Regions from separate parts of the Dialister sp. genome, predicted to be linked through region 1. Evidence: riboswitches for the same ligand, from Rfam matches in the RefSeq annotation. Region 1 holds a riboswitch; the other holds the start of a gene.
The links. Region 1 has a riboswitch for cobalamin ahead of ACFWUL_RS11195 (TonB-dependent receptor plug domain-containing protein). Riboswitches for the same ligand answer to the same signal wherever they lie in the genome.
Positions count from the first base shown of each region.

Region 1 (3,737 bases):
ATTTGTAATCATATTTTTAGCATGGGTATGGAAGAAGTTGACAGTTCCTGCCATGGTGTCATCAAATTTGTGACTGGCGCCAATTTCAACAGTATAACCGGTTTCCGGTTTAAGGTCCTTATTTCCTTTCGTCAAATATTTAGTGTTGCCATAATCCATCTCGCTGTATACATCCTGCTGATACAGGTTCGGCGCCACGAAGAATGTCTTGTAGTTGATGTAGTAATTGGTATTTTCACTCTGCTTATAGCCGATGGAAAGGCTGGGAGAGGTACGGCTTCCAAACTGCGAATTATGATCGTAGCGGACGCCAGGAGTAATATTCCATTTATCCGTAATATCGATTTTATCCTGCAGGTAGAAGGCCAGGTTATGGACCTTGGCGCCGGTCAGTTCCGGTTCCGACGGATAGTCACGGATTTCATCCTCGTACCAATCCATGCCGCCGGTCAGTGTCTGCCGGTCCATGCGATAGGTTAGCTGGTCGGAAATACCGCTGGTCCTCATTTTCATATTGAACCACTGCATTGGTACATCAAAGGTGGTGTTATTCCGGTATACAGAGAAGAGGTTGTCCAGACGGTCATTGATTTTCGCCTTATACTGGAAGCTAGTGGAATCATTGTCTTTCTTACCATGGGATTCTGTGGAATCATTCGTGCCGGTGTTGGGCATAATGTAATTGGACTTATACTTTTCATACCGGAAGACCAGATTCGAATCGTTCCCCAGGTCATAGCCCAGTTTTACATTGTAATGATCCGCATTCAGATGGTTAACGACACGACGGCCCCAGCCATCTTTATATTTTCCCATGAGCTCCTTGCCTGCTTCCAGGGTCCAAAAGAAGTTATCCTGTCGGCCCTCGTTATAAAAGGTATAGTTTTCCCTGCCGAAGTTGCCCACAGAAGCCCGGAGGGTGGTGCTGACTTTATTTTCCTTTGGCGTTTTGGTGATGATATTGATGACGCCGCCCTGGGCATCGGATCCGTAAAGAGTAGAGGCTGAACCCTTCAGCACTTCAATATGGTCAATGGCATCCATGTTTGTAAGGCTGGACAGGTCCACATTCTGCAGGGTATTGCCATTTGAATTCTGCCGCATGCCATCTACAAGAACTACCACGTTCTTCGAACCGTTAATATAAATTTGGTCACTATTGCTGGTCTGTCCGCTCATACCATAGGATGCGATATTTACCCCCGGTACATGGCGGATGGCTTCGCTTACATCGTCATAGTGCTTTTCGGCGATTTCTTTTGACGTCACCACGGACACGTCGGCGTTGGAGTCCATCTTCTTTTCCGGCACCCGGCTGGCGGTGACTACGATGCCCTCCAGAGAGTATACCGGCGCCTCGGCCGCTTCCACTGAAAAAGCGCTGCCGGAAAGTGAAAGCACTGCCAGTGACGCTGCTAATAATTTCTTCTTCATTTGAATTCCTCCCTCATTTCCCTCACTTGGGGTGTAAGAAACAAGACCGTCTGCAAAGGGCAGATATACATCGTATCGTTCCTTTCCATCCGGACATTGTTATTCATAAGGCAGTTCTTCTGACTCAGCTTCCTCAAGGGTGCCGTCTTCCCGGTTTCCCAGTGACATCATGACATCCTCTCTGCTTCACAGCGGCGGGACCGTGGCGGACTTGGGAGATTCCCTCACCGCGCTTCTCTTTTCATCGGGTCTTCCCCGAACCATTATGAATTCATAATGAGCTTACTCTTCTATTATACATGAATGATAAAATTTGTAAATATAAAGCTAATAATTTTATCATTTACAATTTGCATGTTATAATTTAAAGGAAATAATTAACAACAGGAGGTCTTTCCATGAAATACAGGGCAGCCCTGGTTCCTCTTTTCTGTCTCCTCCTCTCCCTTGGGGGATGCGGATTTAAGCAGATGGGACCAGTAGGAGAGGGAAAAAGTTACACCGTCACAGACGCCACAGGCGCATCGGTCACCATTCCTGCCAAGCCGAAGCGGATCCTGGGGAATTCCGCTTCCATCGATACCATGCTCCTTTCCGTGGTGACGCCGGATAAGCTGGTAGCCGCCACGGAGGCGGATCGGGACCCGGTGATATCCTACATTGCCGACGATACGAAGGATATCCCCCTCACCATTCCCCTCACAGGCCTTTCCATGGAAATCATCACGGAAGCAAAGCCGGACCTCATCATCGCCTCCACCTACACCAGTGGCAATGACCTCAATATGTACCGGAACCTGGGCATTCCGGTGGTGGTCATTGACGGTCCGAAGTCCATAAAGCAGGTAAAGGAAGACGTCCGCATCATTGCCTCCGCGGTGGACGAAAAGGAGCGGGGCGAAAATGTCATCAGAAAGATGGACAGTGAGCTCTCGGAAATCGACAGCCGACTGGGAGAGGAAACGGGAAAGAAACCGGTGGTGTACCTGGTGTCCCAGATGACCCGCTACGGCGGCCCGGGGTCCATGTTCGACGAGCTCCTCACCAGGGCCCGCATCGATAATGCCATCACCCTGGCCGGCGGCGTGAACGGCCAGGCCACATCGCCGGAACTCATCGTAAAGACGGACCCGGACATGCTTTTCGTCTCCACAGATCGGGATTCCGACACCACCGGCGCCGCAAAGTACCGGGACGATTTCCTCGCAAACCCCGCCATTGCCTCCATGCGGGCAGCAAAGCATATCGTGCCCCTGGAGGACCGCTACATTTATTCCGCCTCCCAGAACTGCGTATGGGCCATCAAAGCCATGGCCAACGCCGCCTACGGTCCCATATTTGACATGAGCGATGAAAAACAGATCCGGGGATATTAAAAGCAGAATTGAGATTTGAGTGAAGAGGATTGAGGTCCAGCGGCGAAGCCACAAAAGGTCCAGACCTTCCGGGCCCACGCCCTATCTCCCCCGGCTTCCATCAAGAAAAGCCCTTCCGGTTATCCGCCGGAAGGGCTTTTCTTATCACTTCATCACTTATCCAAGGAGTGCCTTTATGGCGCCGCTGGCACCGATGCGGGAAGCGCCGGCTTCGAGGTACGCTTCCATTTCTTCCTTTGTATGGATACCGCCGGCCGCTTTGATTTTGACATCCTTTCCCACGTACTTCCGAAAAAGCTTCACATCTTCCAATGTAGCCCCTTTCCCGCCGAAACCGGTGGAAGTCTTGATGTAGTCCGCGCCCCCTTCTGTGACGCAGCGGCAGGCATCGATTTTTTCTTTTTCCGTCAGATAGCAGGTCTCCACGATGACCTTCAGGATATGGTCCTCAACAGCTGCCTTCATTTCCGCAATTTCGCCGGTCACATAGGTAAGGTTTCCTGCTTTCAGGGCACCGATATGGATGACCATGTCGATTTCATCGGCTCCGTCAGAAATGGCGGTCATGGCTTCCTGTACCTTGGCCTCGGTAGAACAGTTGCCCAGGGGAAAGCCCACCACCGTACAGATTGTAAGGGATTGGAATTCCTCCCTCACCATTTTTACAAAGGAAGAGGGAATGCAGACGGAGGCCATATGGTACCTCTCCGCCTCTTCACAGAGCTTCCGGATTTCCTCCCATGTGGCAGCCGCCTTCAGCAGGGTATGGTCCACGTGGGAAAAAATAAATTCATTGGTCATAATGTGCCTCCTGGAAAATGATGGATTGAACTATTGCGGTTTGACGAGCTGTTGTATCATGCGCTGATAGGTAGCGTCATTCGCACGGAGCTTCTAGCTGCCAGCTTCTAGCTTCTAGGAAAGCTG
Region 1 is NZ_CP181256.1:2,838,953-2,842,689, reverse strand. Features, by position in the region: gene ACFWUL_RS11195 (TonB-dependent receptor plug domain-containing protein) at 1-1,434, opposite strand, end outside; cobalamin riboswitch at 1,526-1,714, opposite strand; gene ACFWUL_RS11190 (ABC transporter substrate-binding protein) at 1,833-2,810, shown strand; gene deoC (deoxyribose-phosphate aldolase) at 2,967-3,611, opposite strand.

Region 2 (3,737 bases), 470 kb from region 1:
TCAACACCGGCATCCCGGTATTTCTGTTCCAGATCCTTTGGTGCTGCACCGGCGAGGAATACTTTCCCTTTGCCAAGCACTTCTTTCAGCCGTGGTGCCAGTGCCGGTACATCTTCCGGATAGGTATCATCCTTGGAGCAGATAACAGCGCAGTCATAGGGGGTACCCTTATCATCGCAGCCTTTCTTCAGTGCTTCTACGCACTTATCCCAACGGGAGCCCGGTTTTCCTTCATCATCCTGGAAGCCGTTGTTGAGGTGGACATTGAATTCACCGACCTGCAGGAAGGAAGTGGAGAAGTCGGCTCTTGCTTTATGCTGCGGAATACGGCCCATATTTGCCAGGAATACTTCCACATTTTTACCGGTTTCTTTCTTGTAATTTTCTGTATCGAAGCGGAGCCGTTCAAACCGTTCGGTCCAGCGATGTTCCGTAATCTTTCTGACCTTTTCCGGTTCGCCATCCGGAGTGATGGCCTTGTAAACTTCATTCTGGGTTGCGCCGGCAGAAAAGGCTTCGATGGCTTTAGCCAGCTTTTCCTCAGCTGGAGCTGCTTCCAGTTCTTCCAGCTTCTTGCCCAGATATTCTTTATCAATATCCTTGCGGTAAGTTTCTACGCCGTCAGACAGCATCTTTTTCAGGGTCTTCGTATCTTCCGGCCTCGGTTCGATCAGTTCTTCCGCCATGTTCGGGTACATGTTATTGCCTACAGCACGGTCTTTACGGAAGTCCAGAGCCTTGAAACGCTGTTTGAGGATATCCAGGATCTGTTCCTGCGGATACTCTGCCTTAAGAGCTGCCGTAAAGCCTCCCATGGATTCAATCTTCTGGAATTCCGCCCAGATCTTCTGGGCCATTTCAATGGTCAGGTGTTCCAGTGCCCAGGAGCCGCCGGACGGGTCGATTGGACGAAGCATACCGAATTCTTCCTGGAGAATAATGTGCGCATTTCTGGCAATACGACGGGAGAATTCATCGCCCTTTCTTACTGTCTCATCGTACGGTTCATTTTCGTAGGTATCTACACCGCCTACTACAGCGGAGAACATGGCCGTAGTATTTCTAAGCATATTAACACCGGCATCGAAAATGGTGCGGTAGAAATAAGCGGGGCGGGAATGGATCTTGCAGCTTCTATCTGCTTCTTCCGCACCGAAGGCTTTCATGATATTCGCCCACACTTCACGGGCAGCCCGAAGTTTCGCAATTTCAATGAAGAAAATAGTTCCCACGTTGAAGCCGAAATTGATGGACTGGGCAATATCGTGAATAGAAATTCCTCTTTTTTCCATTTCCCGAATATATTCCACAGCCATGGCAAAAGTATATGCTACTTCCTGTACCGCATTGGCACCGCCACGGGAGAAGACTTCACTTCTTGGCATAATGGTACGAAGACCCGGTGCGTTTTTCCTTGCCCAACGGATAGAATCAGCCATGTCATCGTAGCAGGCAGAAAGAGGTTTTGGCAGGGTGCCGTTCTTTGCCAGCTGGGACAGGGGGTTGGCACCAATCACGCCATGGAGTTTGCTGGTATCTTTTCCCTTAGCTTTTAACGCAGCAGCTACCAGCGCAATCATGCGGACCGATGTGGCACCGCAGTACATCATGAATGGATATTTATCCAGGTCAAGGCCATCAAGAAGCTGGGCCATATCTTCCAGTGTCGTAATGGATACACCGGTGTCCCCTGGTTTTTCTGCATCCTTTACATCAACGCCATCGGTGGAAGCACTGTCGAGACGGACGTTATATACAGTGGAACCTTTATCGATTTCATGTTTAAGAAGTTCGTTATTTTCTTTAGGAAGAGTTTCATCACAGGCCTGGGCAATTCCCCAAGGAGCTTCCTTATATCCATTCACCGTAGCGCCGCGGAGATAATCTCCCATGCCCGGATAATCATCGGTAGGCAGCTTGTCGTCCATAGCTACCGGACCGGTTCTCCATGTATAAATAGGATCGAAAGTGATACCTTCATAAGTCTTGGTATACATGAGTTTATCAAAAGGCTTGCCCTTCAGCAGGACATTGCAGGCCTCCACCCATTCATCCCATGTTGGTGGCGTAAATTCATCAAATTTAACAGCGGGAAAATCCGTATTCCCTTCTGATTTTTTAAGGATCTCCTCCAGCTCTTTATCAGTCAGCTGTTTTACCGGTTCCTGGGATTTCTGTTCATCCATGAATATATCCTCCTTTGAAATATTGACGGAGCAGCCAATTCAATGAAATCAAATCCTGCGCAGTCCTGTGTTCTAAAACTTCAAATTTGCACGGTATAAAATGATGAACACCGATAGCGCAAAAGAACATGATGGCAAAAATTGGTGCTTCCTTAGACAATTTCACAGCTTACAGGGATTCACCTCCTCCAGGATTTAAGATGATTGCAAGAAAAAAGCCGGCACCTGAAAATGGCAGCCGGTAATATGGGATCCTGCATCCCAAATCCCCTCCCCATCGCTCGCAGGTTTAACGGTGATTCATTGACAGATAGTTCTCCTGGCTCGGGATCACCATTCCTGCTCGCCTTCCCAGGTTTCCCCAGTGACATATATGAACAGAAACTCCCCCTTACAGTGGCGGGACCGCTCCGGCTTATACCGGATTCTCTTTTATGCTTACGCATCTGTCAGAAATATGAAATTGTCTAAGTGACTACAGTTACAGTATAATTCATTATTCTCTAACTGTCAATTATTTAATAATAATGTAGATGTTATCTTTCTATTACCATTTAATTGCTATTTCCAATTTCTAATGGACTCATCACATATTCGCTGGTATAATAAAGCTATAATTAATATCAGGCAAGGCTAGAGTTAATAAATATAAGAGGAGGAAAACATGGATAAATTGCAGGAAAAGGACAGAGAAGAATCTGTAACCTTAAGCCGCCAGTTTGCAGAAATAGAAGGACGACGTCCTCGCATTTACATACCGGAAATGGAAGACGATGGGGAACACGAAAAGCGAAAGGAAGCGGCAACCACCTTTGCCGATGCAGGATGGGATGTGGACGTAGGCTCTCCTGAACCACCGGAAGATGCGGCGCAGAATGCGGCAGACAACGACGTCCATTTTATCTACTACTATTCCACCGCCAAAAGCAGGACTAGCCTTCTGGTGAAACTCATCCAATATCTTACCATGCTGGGAAGAGATGATATCCTGGTAGCCGCTGCTCCGGTTACAGAGTCCGAGAGACCTGTACTTTTCCATTATGGAATTACCGCCGCCTTTGATAAAAACTACACGATCGATAAATCAAGCCTTACCATGCTGAGACTGCTCATTACAAGAAGCAGGGAAGAAGACTCAGACCTCTAAGTATAATAAAAAAAAGACCACCTTCCAGAACATGGAAAGTGGGCTTTTTTACTGGTAGGACAAGAAAAAGGAGTGATGCGCAGGCATCACTCCTTTTAGTGTCAAGCCGGAATCCTGTAAGGATTAGCCAACTGTGAACAGGGGATCGCCGCCCTGTACGCTCTGGCCTTCAGAAACCTGCATAGAGGTTACTTTGCCATCGCAAGGAGCCATGATCGGGTTGCCCATCTTCATAGCTTCGAGGACGAGGACTTCGTCGCCTGCTGCTACAGCGTCGCCAACATGTTTTTCAATGCGGATGACTTTACCAGGCATTGGAGCTTCAACAGATTCACCTGCGCCTGCAGGAGCTGCTGCCGGAGCCGGAGCCGGTGCGGGAGCCGGAGCCGGAGCTGCTGCCGGAG
Region 2 is NZ_CP181256.1:364,711-368,447, reverse strand. Features, by position in the region: gene ACFWUL_RS01490 (methylmalonyl-CoA mutase family protein) at 1-2,186, opposite strand, end outside; cobalamin riboswitch at 2,478-2,651, opposite strand; gene ACFWUL_RS01485 (hypothetical protein) at 2,851-3,333, shown strand; gene ACFWUL_RS01480 (biotin/lipoyl-containing protein) at 3,457-3,737, opposite strand, start outside.
Region 2: it holds a riboswitch for cobalamin, as region 1 does, so the genes downstream of both, ACFWUL_RS01490 (methylmalonyl-CoA mutase family protein) here and ACFWUL_RS11195 (TonB-dependent receptor plug domain-containing protein) in region 1, are expected to answer to the same signal.